Regions from separate parts of the Levilactobacillus sp. FUA 3915 genome, predicted to be linked through region 4. Evidence: predicted binding sites of a transcription regulator. Region 4 holds the regulator's gene; each other region holds the start of a gene.
What was found. Region 4 encodes LexA, which represses DNA repair genes until DNA is damaged. Its sites were predicted from a motif close to CNAACANNTGTTNG; they were not measured.
Positions count from the first base shown of each region.

Region 1: the regulator LexA is predicted to act here: its motif matches at 2,896-2,909, upstream of parE (DNA topoisomerase IV subunit B).
Region 2: the regulator LexA is predicted to act here: its motif matches at 2,970-2,983, upstream of recX (recombination regulator RecX).
Region 3: the regulator LexA is predicted to act here: its motif matches at 1,515-1,528, upstream of ruvA (Holliday junction branch migration protein RuvA).

Region 1 covers NZ_CP168704.1:2,732,884-2,736,748, reverse strand. Annotated here, with positions in the region: gene parC (DNA topoisomerase IV subunit A) at 1-832, opposite strand, end outside; gene parE (DNA topoisomerase IV subunit B) at 859-2,832, opposite strand; gene plsY (glycerol-3-phosphate 1-O-acyltransferase PlsY) at 3,102-3,728, shown strand; gene ACEPST_RS12625 (aldose 1-epimerase family protein) at 3,800-3,865, opposite strand, start outside.
Region 2 covers NZ_CP168704.1:2,279,001-2,282,865, reverse strand. Annotated here, with positions in the region: gene ACEPST_RS10595 (hypothetical protein) at 519-641, shown strand; gene ACEPST_RS10590 (serine hydrolase domain-containing protein) at 839-2,020, opposite strand; gene recX (recombination regulator RecX) at 2,064-2,864, opposite strand; gene ACEPST_RS10580 (flavodoxin) at 3,108-3,566, shown strand.
Region 3 covers NZ_CP168704.1:59,597-63,461, forward strand. Annotated here, with positions in the region: gene ruvB (Holliday junction branch migration DNA helicase RuvB) at 1-609, opposite strand, end outside; gene ruvA (Holliday junction branch migration protein RuvA) at 631-1,236, opposite strand; gene mutL (DNA mismatch repair endonuclease MutL) at 1,956-3,865, opposite strand, start outside.
Region 4 covers NZ_CP168704.1:2,574,888-2,578,752, reverse strand. Annotated here, with positions in the region: gene ACEPST_RS11910 (ABC transporter ATP-binding protein) at 1-400, opposite strand, end outside; gene ACEPST_RS11905 (YneF family protein) at 538-759, opposite strand; gene ACEPST_RS11900 (DUF896 domain-containing protein) at 859-1,107, opposite strand; gene lexA (transcriptional repressor LexA) at 1,296-1,925, shown strand; gene ACEPST_RS11890 (nucleoside 2-deoxyribosyltransferase) at 1,997-2,437, opposite strand; gene ACEPST_RS11885 (hypothetical protein) at 2,746-3,336, shown strand; gene ACEPST_RS11880 (AraC family transcriptional regulator) at 3,421-3,865, opposite strand, start outside.

The DNA of each region.
Region 1 (3,865 bases), 160 kb from region 4:
TTTCATCAATCTTCTTGACCAATTGGGCCTTGTTGACTTCGTAAGGAATCTCGGTGACCGTAATCTGGTTTTTGTTCCCACGCAGGGGTTCAATGGCCGTCTTGGAGCGAACTACAACGCGACCACGTCCCGTTTCGTACGCCTTAACGATGCCATCTTTTCCTTGAATGATCCCCCCAGTTGGGAAATCAGGGCCTTGAACAAAGGTCATCAGTTCTTCCAGCTTCGCCTTGGGGTGGCTGAGGAGGTAGATCAAGGCATCCACGACCTCGCCCAAGTTGTGCGGCGGAATCTCCGTGGCATAACCGGCAGAGATCCCGGTGGAACCGTTGACTAACAGGTTAGGAATTCGGGCAGGCAACACGGTTGGTTCGTACTCGGTATCATCAAAGTTCAATACCATGTCGACCGTGTCTTTATCGATATCCCGCAACATTTCACCGGCTAATTTGCTTAACCGAGCCTCGGTATACCGCATGGCAGCGGCTGGGTCCCCGTCCATGGACCCGTTGTTTCCGTGCATTTCAACCAGGGGTTCGCGGACCTTCCAGTCCTGACTCATCCGGGTCAGCGCCTCGTAAATGGAGCTGTCACCATGGGGATGAAAATTACCCATGACATTTCCGACAGACTTGGCAGACTTCCGGAAGCCCTTTTCGTAGGTGTTGCCGTCCTTATTCATTGAGAATAGGATACGTCGTTGAACCGGCTTTAACCCGTCACGAATGTCGGGTAACGCCCGTTCCTGAATGATTGACTTGGAGTAACGACCAAAGCGGTCGCCCATAACTTCTTCCAAGGTTAGTTCTTGAATTTTTTGTCCTTCACTCACAGATGTTTACTCCTTTCGCCGGTTCGCTAGTCGTCAGACTTGGAAGCTTTATCGTTTTCCAATAGGCTAGTGTCGTCTTCTTCCAACGTAAATTGGACATTGCTTTCAATCCACTTCCGGCGGGGTTCGACCTTGTCACCCATCAACGTCGTCACACGGCGTTCGGCCAACGCAGCGTCGTCGATTTGGACCCGAATCAGCGTCCGGTTGTCAGGATCCATGGTCGTGGCCCACAGTTGTTCCGCGTCCATTTCCCCTAACCCTTTGAATCGTTGCAGGTGATAGCCGTGGTTGGCGATTTTCTTGGTCTTGCCATTCAGTTCATCGTTGGTCCAGGCATAATCGATGGTTGGCTTCTTACCGGTCGTTTTGATTTGGTACAACGGTGGCAGGGCGATGTAGACCCGGCCGGCATCAATCATGGGCCGCATGTACTTGTAGAAGAACGTCAGCAATAGGATTTGGATATGGGCCCCATCATCATCGGCATCGGTCATGATAATGATTTTGTCGTAGTTGGCGTCTTCGATGTTAAATTCAGTCCCGACCCCAGCACCAATGGTGTAGATCATGGTACTGATTTCTTCATTTTTCATGATGTCTGGCAGCTTGGCCTTTTCCGTGTTCAAGACTTTTCCCCGTAAAGGCAGAATGGCTTGGAACTTTCGGTTACGCCCCTGCTTAGCAGACCCACCGGCGGAATCCCCTTCGACCAGGAACAGTTCGTTCTTGGCAGAATTCTTGGATTGCGCGGGGGTCAGCTTCCCTGACAACAGGCGTTCGTGTTTCTTGTGACGCTTGCCGTTACGGCTCTCATCACGGGCCTTACGGGCGGCTTCTCTGGCAGAACGGGCCTGGGTCGACTTCTTGATCAGCATCTTCCCAAAATCCCCGTTTTCCATCAGGTAGTAGCCCAGCTGCTCACTGATGACGCTGTCTACGATGGTCCGAGCTTCTGGCGTCCCGAGTTTTTCCTTCGTTTGGCCTTCAAATTGTAACAGGTTTTCGGGCACACGTAAGGAAATCACGGCGGACAGCCCTTCACGGACGTCGGTCCCTTCGAGGTTCTTGTCGCGGTCCTTCAGGAGACCGGTCTTCCGGGCGTATTCGTTAAAGGCCTTGGTCCAGCCACTCCGCATACCGGCTTCGTGGGTCCCGCCATCCTTGGTCCGGACGTTGTTGACGAACGATAACAGGTTTTCCGTGTAGCCGTCGTTGTACTGGGCAGCGACCTCGACTTCAATGCCATCCTTCTTGCCGTCAAAGTACATGACGTCGCCCAGGGTGTCCTTGTCTTCGTTAAGGTAGCCGACAAACTCTTTGATACCGTCTTCAAAATGGTATTCCTCGGCCCGTTCTTGGCCTTCGCGTTCGTCGGTCAGGGTAATCTTGACGCCCTTGAGTAGGAACGCGGATTCCCGGAGCCGTTCGGACAGGGTCCCGAAGTTATAAACGGTTGTGGTGAAAATCTCTTTGTCTGGTTTGAAATCAATCGTGGTCCCGTTGTGGGCGCGTGTGTTGCCCAGTTTCTTCAGGGTGCCTTGTGGATGGCCCCCCTTAGCAAATTTTTCTTGGTAACGCACGCCATCACGGACAATGGTGACCGTCAGCGCACTGGAGAGGGCGTTCACAACGGAAGCCCCGACCCCATGCAGCCCACCGGACGTCTTGTAACCGCCCTGGCCGAATTTACCCCCGGCATGTAGGACGGTCAGAATAACTTCTGGCGTTGGAATCCCGGACGCGTGCATACCTACGGGCATACCCCGGCCGTGATCGACGACGGTAATGCTGTTATCCTGGTGAATCGTCACGTTAATTTCCTTACCGTAACCAGCCAACGCTTCATCGACGGCGTTATCTACGATTTCGTAGACCAAGTGGTGTAAGCCACGGCCGTCGGTTGACCCGATATACATACCAGGACGTTTACGAACAGCTTCCAACCCCTCCAACACTTGGATGGAGGAATCGTCATATTTTGCTTTTGCTTTCGCCATGCGTAAATCCCCTTTACTTTTACTTTTGTCTAAAAAATGGCATACCTACATTTTACCCTAATGCGAACGTATGTTCAAATAAACTGGTCAAACGCCCACGGGTAGGTATCCAGTAACTTCATAATCATACCACAGGAAGCCAAAATCTGGCTAGACTTCTCGAGATAATTGGCGTTCTCGTGAAAACATGCTAAAATATAGTCCAGCTTATCTGCGGCGAGTCCCAGCTATGGCGGCTCCCGTTGCAAGAAAGAGCGGAGGAATAACTTGTGAAATTAATTGGTTTACTCATCGTGGCCTACCTGCTGGGGGCCATTCCCAACGGCGTCTGGGTCGGCAAGGCCTTTTTCCAGACGGATATTCGGCAGTCGGGCTCCGGCAATATTGGCACGACGAACACGTACCGGGTCCTCGGACCCTACGCCGGCACCGCGGTCATGGTGTTAGACATTGCGAAGGGCTCTGTGGCCACGCTACTCCCCACCCTGTTCCACGTGACGACCTTTCTGGGAACGGCAACCCCCTTATTATTCGGACTGTTCGCGATTCTCGGGCACACCGTCTCCATCTTTGATCATTTCAAGGGTGGCAAGGCCGTGGCCACTTCAGCGGGGATGCTCCTGGCCTATAACCCCATCATGTTCGTGATTGCGGCGGGCTTGTGGGTCAGCCTGATCTACTGGACCAGCATGGTCAGCCTGGCCAGCATGATTGCCTTTAGCCTGATCACGCTGATTTCGCTGGCGTTTCAGGATTGGTATCTCACTGGCATTGCCTTGGTCTTAACAATCTTCGTGTTCTACCGGCACCGGACAAACATCAAACGCATCAAGGCCGGCACGGAATCCCTGGTTCCCTTTGGCCACGGCTATCATAAGCGGCAAGCCGAAAAGTAATTTAGCACTTATTTATTGAGAAATATAACGGGCTCTCACCGACAATCGTCGCTGGGAGCCCGTTTTTTCGTTTAAAAATAAGTGATTTGATAAGCCGCTTGGAAACTTTCGTGAGCAGCCAGGTGGTGAATGGCGAC
Region 2 (3,865 bases), 300 kb from region 4:
TTGCGCCCATCCCCAGTAAAATTAACTTAATCAACTGGATTAGGGCTAACCGCACCGCCTCCGGGCTGGTGAAAATTGGGCCTGGTCGCTTCCGTTCCCGGCGGCGTGCTCAAGGTGCCCTGCTGTGGGGCCGGTTACAGCCTGAAAAACGGGCTTCCACCTCAACTTTGAGCCTGAGAATCGGTCTCAAAGGTTGTCCCATGCTCTAAGCTGAGAAAAATCGCTCAGCTAAGACCATCGACACAGCCGGGCACCTTGGCGCGCCTCTGGTCACTTCCACGACCGGCCCAGTTTTCCCAGCCCTGCGGCTAACACTTGTTCAACCCAGCCATATTGTTTTCTCGTCGGTTTTTATTCTGTTTTATCACTCACTAAAACAGCCAGTTGTGTCAGGTAGACTCTGATTATATTTTTCACCAGCCCATACGCTGCCAACCCATCCCTCTCACCAAACAACGCTATACTAATACCAATCAGAAACTAGCACCACCCAACTCACACGAATGAGGTGACCACTTTTGGCTCAAGCTCCCCTAAGTACCTTTGAACCGATGATTCCGCAAGTCGCTGAACTGTTGGCCGACGACTCTCAGTTAGCTGACTTCTTTCAGTCGTTGACCGTGGGCTATCGGCGCGAGTGAGCGCGCTACATCTTTGGCGCCAAAGCCGAGGACACGAAGCAACGCCACATCGCGGACATGCGCAAGATTCTCGCCGCTGGTTATAAATCCAAGCGAACGTATGGCAGTCGGCCTAAGTCTTAACGATTGCCGACACGACGTCAAAGGACCCGACTTCCCACATTTTGGGTAGCCAGGTCCTTTTTGGTTACATTCATTTAATGATTCAATTGCCCCGCCTCTAAGAGATTCCAAATCTGAATAGCTGGCGTTTGGGACAGCTGGTTCGCCCGGTAGTAGTTACTCAGGAGAATTACGCCGTCCTCGCCGTCCTTGCTGACAAGAGCCGTGGCCTCGTACCCGTAGGCCAGGCCGTGAACTCGGATGTACCCGGGGTAAACGTAGGCGCCTCCCCCGTACATCGAGGCCGTTCCCGGCGCCAGCAAGACGTTGACGTCGCTGGCCGGATATAACTTGCCCAGTAACATGTTCCGCTCACCGACGAAGAGGTCGTGGGCCGACATGTAGACCTGGCCCGTCCCAAACTGGTAGAACATGGATGCCCGGGATTCGGGGTACTTGGCGTCGTAATTGGTATCGACGTCCGCCTGGTTATTGTTTTGATACCCCTGAGAAAAGGCACGACGGTGGGCCATCTTGAACACGAACCCCGTGTGCGTTAGGTTCCACGGTTCAATAATATTTTCCGTGAAGTATTGGCGGTAGCTTTCCCCAGTGACTTGCTGGATAATTCCCGCCAGTAGCATAAAGTTGACCGGTGAATAGTTCCATTTGCCAATATCTCGCGGTTGACTAATGATGTTGGACAAAATGAATTTGATCATGCCATTTTCCGAATTCAGGGTATCCGGAAAGGCTTCCAGTGTCAGCCCACTCTTCATGTCCAGCATGTCACGTAACGTGATACGCTTGGACCCCCTGATTTGTGGATAGTACTTGGACAGCGGATCCGTCAGCGAGAGTTTCTGTGCCGCAGCTAATTTCATGATCAGACCGGCCGTAAACGACTTCTGGACGGATGCCAACTGGTACACGCTGTTGACGCCGTTCTTTTTCTGCTCGCTGGCATCCGCGTAACCCATCCCCTGCTGGTAGATGATTTTGTCGCCGTGCATCACGAGGGCCGTCCCCACGAACCGGTTCGCCCGTAAAATGGCGTCGATCTCTCGCGTGGCCGCCGTCTGCTTGGGTGCCGTCTTTTTCTTGGCCGGCTTCTTTGGTTGTGGCTTGGGCTTCGGCTTAACCACCGAAGAACTACTGCTAACGGCCGCGGGCTGTGGATGTGTCTCCGCCAGCCCATTGAACCACCACGCGAGGCCACCCCCAATTCCCAAAACCATGCCAAATGCCACCAAGGCCCCTAAAGTCTTCTTGTGCATCTCAACATCCCCTTACTCCACTTGCTTGGTTGTTGCCAAAAAACTACTCGGCCGATTCCCCTAAATCAGCCAGCCACTGACTAATGTCGTCGAGCTGAAAGCCTTTGCGATACAAGACCTGTTTGGTTTTATACTTGCGTTCCGATGGACTGAGCGTCCGGTAACGGTGCCAGACCTTTTCACCCTGTTTGACCAACAGCTCATGTTGCTGGTCAACGTCTGGCGTTAGATCAAGCGATTCCAGCATTTGCCCAATCTCATCGTTGTTAAACCCACGACTCATCAGCCCCTGGCGAATCTTCTGTTGCTGGGTACCGAAGGCTTGGCGATGATACCGTTTCGCCAGCTTCTGGGCCACGGCCGTCCCCACGGTCAAGCGGTCCTCTGGTGTATACAAGAGTAAGGCATCGTCGATCAGCTTTTCGCCGACCCCTTTTTGTCGTAAATGTTGGCGAATCACGCGGGGACCCTTGTCACCCGTGTGCATCATGGTCCGCACGTAGCTCGCCGCGTAATGAGCATCGTCTAGTAAATGCAGTTCGCGTAATTTTTTAAACGTCGCGTCAATCGTGGCTTCCGGAATCTCCAAGGTGACCAGCTTGTCGTGCACTTCTTTTTCCGTGCGTAGCTGATTCGACAGATAATCCAGCGCCCGATTGTAAGCCTTGGACACGTTATCGGCATCCACCAGCTGAGATTTTAACTCCTGGTCAACTTCCATGCCCTTGAACAAACGGAAGTCGATCAGCACACTTTCACTCACCGGAAACGCGTACGCACCGTCAATATAAACATTATAACGGCCGCTACGCTTTTGGGCCTCAATCATGGTAATGACGGCCATTAACCCTCACATCCTTCTCTCAATTTCAGAAACATTTTGCTGTTCTTGGCATTATTTTACCAGTTCACCGGGGGGTGTGGGAAGCAGAGCGACAGATTTGTTAGTCAATCATCTTTTCGCGCCGCCCACGATTGGCCGCCACAACGATTCCTAGTCACCATCGCGGCGACCTGCTATAATTGGGACAACTTGCTGGCGGTCCCAATCGACTGACCAGCCAATCAAAACTAAGGAGTGAGCGCTTTGGTAACAGCACAAGTGGTCTTTGCCACCATCACCGGCAATAACGAAGACGTTGCGGACATCGTCACGGAAAAATTGGAAGACCTGGGATGTCAGGTCACCGAGACTGAGATTTCGCAAACGGACGCCGCCGAATTTGAAAATGTCGACATCTGTGTGGTCTGTGCCTACACCTACGACGAGGGCTCCCTCCCCGATGAAGGCATGGACTTCTACGAGGACCTCCAAGCCATCGACCTGACCGATAAAATTTACGGCGTGGCTGGTTCCGGTGACACCTTCTATGGCGAATACTACAACACCACGGTGGATCACTTTGATGCCACCTTCCAGAAGACTGGCGCCATTCGCGGTGCAGCTCCCGTTAAAATTAACTTGGCACCGGACCAGGCGGCCATCGACCAGCTCGACGCCATGGCCCAACAGCTCGTGGACACCTACCACGCTAAACATACCTAAAACTGATTGGTACTTTCGTTCCCGGCGGCGGGCTCAAGGTGCCCTGCTGTGGGGCCGGTTCCAGCCAAAGGACGGGCTTCCACCTCACCTTTGAGCCTGGAGTGCGGTCTCAAAGGTTGTCCCATGCTCTAAGCTGAGAAAAATCACTCAGCTAAGACCATCGACACAGCTGGTCACCTTGGCCCGCCTCTGGTCACTGACGTTGGCAGTATTTAGCGGTTGTCGTGACCTTCACGAGTTGCCGGCCATCGCTTTAATCTCCATCAACGTCCAAATATTCATCTCATAACGCACAAATA
Region 3 (3,865 bases), 520 kb from region 4:
CGTGTTAAAAATGTCCGCCGACCGCGTCACAATTTCTTGCAGGTCTTGCGTTTGGTAGTAGGCCATGTGCTCCACGATACCAAACCGGTCCCGCAACGGTGCGGATAACAAGCCGGCCCGGGTCGTGGCCCCAATCAGCGTGAATGGTGGCAACGGGAAGTGCACCGGATGGGCGGTTGGCCCCTGCCCCACCACGATATCAATGTAGAAATCTTCCATCGCGGAGTAGAGCATTTCCTCAACAATTTTCGGCAGCCGGTGAATTTCATCAATGAAGAGAATATCGCCCGGTTGCAGTTCGTTGAGCAAGGCCACCAGGTCGCCCGGCTTTTCAATTGCCGGACCACTGGTCGTGCGGATGTGTACGCCCATTTCGTTGGCAATCACCATCGCCAAGGTCGTCTTCCCTAAACCAGGTGGCCCATACAGCAGCACGTGGTCCAAGGACTCCTCTCGTTGCTTGGCCGCCTGAATGTAGACGGACAATTCGTGTTTGATGGGGTCCTGACCGATATACTGGGTCAGGGTTTGTGGTCGCAATGATTTTTCAATCGAGTCTTCGTTATCATCCGCTGGTTCCGGTGACACGACACGTTCATCATCAGTCATGGGTCAGCCTCCTTTCAAAAACTAGGTCGTCAATAAACGTAAGCCTTCGCTCAGATAATCATTGGTTGAGTCTCCGGCAAATTTCCGCAACTGTGGCGTGATTTTCTTAACGGCAGCGGCCTTGTATCCCAGTGCTGTCAAAGCCGCAATTGCGTCATCCAATTTCGGATTCCCTTCGCCAGTCGTGACAGCTTCCGGTGTGAACAAGGCCCCATCGTCGACTGGTGCCAGGTCATCCAACTTATTCTGCAGGTCCAAGACAATCTGGCCGGCCGTCTTCTTTCCAATTCCGGGGAACTTCGTCAGGAAGCTGATATCGTTGGTCTTAATCGCCAACATCAGCCCTTGATGGTCCGGATTGGCCAGAATCGCCAGTGCACTCTTGGGCCCAATACCGTTAACGTTGATTAATTTTAGGAACAATTGTTTTTCAGCAAAATCTGCGAAACCGTAAAGAGTCTGCGCCGTGTCACTCACCGCCTGGTAGACGTAAATCGTGACCGGTGTGGTGCCAACGGCGTAGCGGTAAGGGTTAGCGGTATTGACCAGATAACCCACCCCGTTAACGTCAACGACCACGTGGTCCGGATAGACCGCCGCAATCTCGCCGTGAAGGTATTCATACATGCCAGTTAGTCTCCTTTGCGCTTGTTTCAGAGTTAACATTCAGCTAGTAAAAATGAAGTCGGGTCGACGCTTCCGTTCCCGACGGCGGGCTCAAACTGCCCTGCTGTGGGGAACGGCTCCAGCCTGAGAAAAATCACTCAGCCAAGACCACCGACACAGCTGGTCAGTTTGGCCCGCCTCTGGTCACTTACATTGGCCGAGACATTTTTACTAGCTCAAAACTGACTGATTGTTAGCCAGCCTCAAGCGTCTTATTCATCTATCTATCTATCTTTAAGAAAACATATGTTTGCTTTTTAAATTGTACCACACTTGGCTCAACTTAGACTATAGATTCTGTTCTGAGTTTTCTGACGCCAAAAAATAGAATCTAGCCCAGCAATAACTGAGCGGTTAGCCGGAGGCAGCCAACTTGAGCACCCCGTGTCAATGGTGTTAGTCGGCGTTTTTGCCGGCTTACAGCATGGGCCACCTTGGCTTTAAACGTATCTTGGGGCAAGCTCAAAAACAAAAGCCAACCGAATAGGTGGTCATTCTGGAGACAGCTAAGATTCACACCTGTGTCGGGGACCTTAGTCGGCGTCTTCAGCCGGCTTAGGTCCCGGGACGACTTTGAGATTGCGCTCTTGGCAAGCTCAAAGCGAGACTGAAGACCGCCTTTTGGCTTCAGTCGGTCCCCACAGGTGTGGACCTTAGCTGCCGGAAGAATTTAAGACCACCTATTCGCCCCAGTCGTCGCCGGAGTGGTGTGGATCCTGGATCCGTTTAAACAGCTTTTCCAAGTCCTGGTCCGTGAAATGAACCAGCACTGGCCGGCCGTGAGGACAGTTGAACGGGTTCTCCGCTGTGGCTAATTTCACCAGTAAAGCGCGCGCCTGTTGGTCGTCCAGGTGGTGATTGGCCTTGATGGCGCGTTTACAGCTCATCATGATAGCCGTCTTTTCCCGGAAGGCCGCCACGGAAATCTTGCCGTCCTTTAAGACCCAGTCAATCATTTCCTTAATGGTATCGGTCTCCTGCCCGGCCTTGAACCAGGTTGGGTGTTCATGCACGATGAAACTGTTGGGGCCAAACGACTCGAGGTTAATACCGACACTGGCTAACGTTTCCAAGTGATTGGTCAGCTCCAAGACGTCCGTCGTCGGGTAATCCAAGACGATGGGTACCAGCAATTTCTGCTCGTCATCGCTGACCTCGCCGATTGCCTGGCGGTAGAACTCGTAGTTCACCCGTTCCTGCGCAGCATGTTGGTCGACTAAATACAGGCCATCATCGGCCTCAGCCAACAGGTACGTGCCGTGGACTTGTCCCAAATAACGTAACTGGGGGAAACGTTGGGCTGGGGGTTCGGGCGCCGTCAAAGAGACTTCGGCCACCGGTTCCTCAGCGGGCGGCGTTGGCCCACCCAGGGGCGCGGCAACCCGTTCCGTTTGATATTTTTCATCAAATTCTTGGACGGCTGGCAATTGGAAATCCTGCTTGTCATGCACGACCACGGGCTCAACCGGGACCTCTTCTGGGGTGGTCAACGGTTGCGGGCCAGCGGCTGGTGTTGAGACTGGTTGTGCCGGTGTAGGTGTCGGTGCTGCACTTTCCGCCGGTTGTGGTGCTGGCTGGGTGTGGCGCGCCGACATATCATACTTGGCCGAGACGTCGTTTAACGCCATGGTCAGTTGATCCGTGGTTGCGGCTTCTCTTTTTTTCGTTGGCATTTCATCGAAGACATCCGGAATCAAATTCTCTCGGGAAAGCCGCTTGAACACGGTGTCCTGAATCAACTGCGTCAGTTCCGGCTCCTCACTGATGCGGACCTCTTGCTTGGTTGGATGCACGTTCACGTCCACCAGTAAGGGGTCCATTTTAATATCCAACACGGCCAGCGGGTAACGGCCGACCATCAGCTTGGATCCGTACCCGGCAATCAAGGCCTTACTCAGCTGAAAATTGTGGATGTACCGGCCATTTAGCAGTAGCGAAATGTACTGCCGACTGGCCCGGGTCAACTCGGGTAGGCTCACGTAACCGCTCACCTGAAAATCCGGGTTCTTGCCGTTGATGGCTACCATTTTCCGGGCGCTCTGAACGCCATAAATGCCGGCAATCACCTGTTGCAGGTCGCCCCGCCCGGCTGTCCGGGTAAGCTCACGACCGTTGTGGACCAGAGAAAACGCCACGTCGGGATAGCTTAAGGCCAGCCGGTTGACGATATCCGTAATCCGGGCCAGCTCGGTGGCGGGTGATTTCAAATACTTCAAGCGTGCCGGCACGTTGCCAAAGAGGTCCTTGACGGTAATCGTGGTCCCCTTGCGAGCGGCCGCGGCAGTGTGTTCCTTGATGATGCCGCCCACGTTGTGAATCAACGTGCCAACACCCCCGGTCGAGGTCGTCATCGTGACATCGGCCACGGAAGCGATACTGGGCAAGGCTTCACCCCGGAACCCCAGGGATTTGATACGAAAGAGGTCCCGCCTGTCGGTAATCTTACTGGTAGCGTGGCGCTTGAAGGCCATCTCGGTATCTTCGTCTGCGATACCATCCCCGTCATCGACCACGGTAATCCGTTGTAACCCGGCCTCTTCGACCGTGATATCAATCTGTTTACTGTGGGCGTCGACCGCGTTTTCTACCA
Region 4 (3,865 bases):
CCCCACCGGCCACCCGTTGAATGGCTTCCAGGTCGTTGGTGGCGTGGGCCATCAAGTCCCCGGTCCGGTACTTCTGGTAGAAGACCCGGTCCATTTTCATAAAGTGCCCAAAGAGTCGATTCCGCAGCAGTTGTTCGAGTCGCGCAGCCCCACCCCAAATGGCATTGCGCCAGATGTATCGGGTCCCGTACTGGGCCAGCGCTGCTAGCGTCACGAACAGCAGATCAAGCAGCAATAAATGGCTCGTCATGGTCTGCCCGTGAATGCCATCCACCATGTTCCCGATGATGCGAGGGGGCACGATGGCAATGATAGCCGTCAACAAGAGGCCAATGACCCCTATCAGATACCGTCGCCATTCCAGACGAAAGTACCAGGATAATTTGCGAAAGATACTCACGAACATCCCTCCTTAAAAATTAGAATATGATTAAAATATAGCACAGACTTTATCATTTTACTGGAATTTTCATAAAATACAATCAAAAAGACTCGCCTCCAGGAAATAAGCTGGAAGCGAGTCTCAATAAAGCCAATTTATTTTTTAGCGTTTTGTTGCATCGCGTTCATCATTTGATGAAGCTTTCGTTGTGAAGGCTTTTGCCCCATTTGCAACATCATTGCCCGTAATTGGTCTTCGTTAATTGGTGGATTGTCTTTCAGATAGTTTTCCATGTACTTCCGTGCGCCGAAAAAGCCACCCGCTGCGCAGGCCAGGCCGACGACGATCACGATTAAGATCCAGATCCAAGTTGCCAAGTTCGTTCCCCTCCTTTGATGAAGTCATTCATTTAACAATTCTACACAAACTTAAGGGAAATTAAAAGAGCGAATCCCAAAAAGGACTCGCTTCTTTCCTTAATCGTCACGTAAACCTTTGTTCCGTTGAATCTGCCGGACCTTTTCAGGGGTAACTTCCTTACCATCCTTGTTGTAGACCTGCAGCATTTCAACTTGGCTCCGGAAACTCTGCTTGAATAACTTCAGGTATTGTTGGCGTAAGTCAGCGCGTTCGCTCTTTTCGGCCTCGGTCAAGCCTTCAGCCTTGTTCTTGTGTGCCAGCTCGTTGATCCGGGCCAGCAAGGTGTCCATTGTCGTGTCTGCCATGAACGACCCTCCTTTAATTTCAGTATTTTTGTGGGTATTAACCCCGCTTTTTCAAGTCAGGGTCTATCATATCAGGGTTAATTTTAGATTTCAACTTATTTACCCGAACATCTGTTTGAAAATGTTCGGTCTGTATGCTACACTAACACTAAACTATACTACGAATGACGAACGAGGTGGCAGAAAAAATGAGTAAAGCTTCTGAAAGCAAACAAATCGCCGTTCTCCGCTTCATTTGGGAACGAGTCAATGAAAAAGGGTATCCGCCAACCGTCCGGGAGATTGGTGAAGCCGTATCGCTCTCTTCAACCTCTACGGTTCATGGCCACATCGCCCGCCTGGAAAAAAAGGGCTTGCTGGTCAAGGACCCCACTAAGCCCCGGGCACTAGAAGTCACGCCCGCTGGTTTGGAAGAACTAGGCGTCCACGAGGAACAGACCCGAATTCCAGTCTTAGGCACCGTTACCGCCGGCGAACCGATTCTGGCCGTTCAGGAAGCCACGGACTACTTCCCAGTTCCCCCAGAATTTGAAAACGACGACGATCAACTCTTCATGTTGACGATTCGCGGCGAAAGTATGATCAACATCGGCATTTTAAACGGTGACCAAGTCATTGTCCGTCGGCAACAATCCGCGGACAACGGTGACATTGTCATCGCCATGACCGAGGAAAACGAAGCCACTTGCAAGCGATTCTTTAAGGAAGCCGACCATTTCCGGTTACAACCCGAAAATGATACCATGGCGCCCATCATCTTGAATCACGTTAGCATTTTAGGCCGCGTTGTGGGTCTCTTCCGCGACGACGTTCACTAACAAGGGACAATCAAAATCACCCGCCACAGCAAATGTGGCGGGTGATTTTTTCATTCATCGTTAATGCAAGACTAGATGACTTTCCCTTGATAGTGACTTTCGGGAAGCGTCGCAAAGTCATAGGCGGCCAGCGCTTCGGCTTCGCGTAAGTAGGCATGTAGCCCTTCCGCCAGCATCAGGTTTAAAATGGTATCCTTTTCATGGAGAACGACTACCGGTTTCTTACTGTGGAAGGCATAGCCAATTTCAAAGGCGGTACCAGAATCCACCTGATCATCCACGAAATCGACCAGGGCCACCACAACGTCGGCCTCGTCAATCTGGTGGACATCCATTTGGAAGGTTTGGGTGGCCCACTCGGCCGTGCCCATTTCTAAACCAGGAATCTCACTCAAACGGGGACTAAAGACATTGGCGACCCGGGGATTGGCAGCCAAGGCCTTTTCCGCGCGTTCAATCCGGGAAATTTGTTCGTCATCAAAGAAGGGACCTGCTAAATAAACGTTCGTCACTCTAATCTCCTCATTTCTCTCTTTATTACGATTAATTATACCGGAAATGTTAACTCTTGGCGACTATTTTTTGATTAATATTCGGTTATAATTCACACAATCCGGATTTTAATCATTTGTCAGTTCTAATTATTCGACTTTAAACCTTTTTTCACGAACCTTTTGACCCTTAATACTGTCACTGACCCAGTCAAGGTCTCCCACCTTAGTGCAGTTGTTTCATTCTCTAATTGATTCATGCTATACTGAGACTAATTAAACGGCGGTCGCATCAGCCTAAACCGCCCTAACCTACGGAGGGGTCCATCATGTTTTTAGGTATTACTATTTTGGGGGTCATCTTCATTATCATCACCGCGTTTTCCGTCGTCAATGCTAGTCGTCGGGGGGAATCCAAGCGCAGTTCCATCATCGTCCTGGTCATCACCGTTCTGGTCACCGTGGGCGCAATCACCCAGTTGCCCTTCTGGTCAGCGTCCTCGACTCACGACAAGGCGACTCAGACCAGTAAGCAATCATCATCACTAAGCTCGCAATCCGGGCAAGCCTTCGCCACGAGCGACAAGACGGCTACCCGCGCCGACAACGAAAAACAAGTCAAGACGCAGTTGGCCAAGTCCCTAGTCAAGCTAGGCACCGTTACCTTCGATCACGCCAGCAAGACCTACACGTTGACTATCACCAACAAGAGTCTCAAGAAAACTATTAAGGGCTTAAAGGCCGACCCGAGTCAGGCCAAGGCCGCCAAGTGGCCGAAGTTCGTCGACAACTTTACCAAGACCAGCCAATCGCTCAAGAAGGCCCTCGGTCCCGGTTACCAGCTGGTCATGCGCGTTGGTGATCAATCCCCCGTGCTGGTGTTTAAGGACGGGTATGTAACGAAGAATATTTTTGAATAGTGCCATCGGCTCGGCTACTCACAACTGAACACCCCACAAGAAAAGCGTTGATTTCATCTAATTTTGATGAGATCAACGCTTTTTTTAATTTCGCTGGTATTGCAGACGAACTTGCTTGGGTAACGCCCCATACATCTCCTGAAACTTCTCCCGTGCCGTCCGCCGATTGGTCAGTCCATGCTTGTCCATCAGGACATCCACGGGAATGGTCGTATCGATCAAGTCCCGGTAGAAATTGTTTAGCCGAATCAAGTAAACGTAGTGGCCTAAAGTCACCCCGGTCTGTGCCTTAAATAACCGTGACAGGTAACTCGCGTTATAGCCAAACCGATGGGCCACCGCCTTGACGCTCAGTTTCTCCCGGTAATGCTCATTCACATAGATAACAATGGACTTCAAGCTACTTGAACTCGCCGTCAACGGACTAGCTGTATCCGTGAAGTTGCTGACCAGATTCTTCAACATAGTCAGCACCGTAATCCCCGTGTCAATCAGGTAGTTAGATTGGCGCTCTCGGTTAATTTGAGCG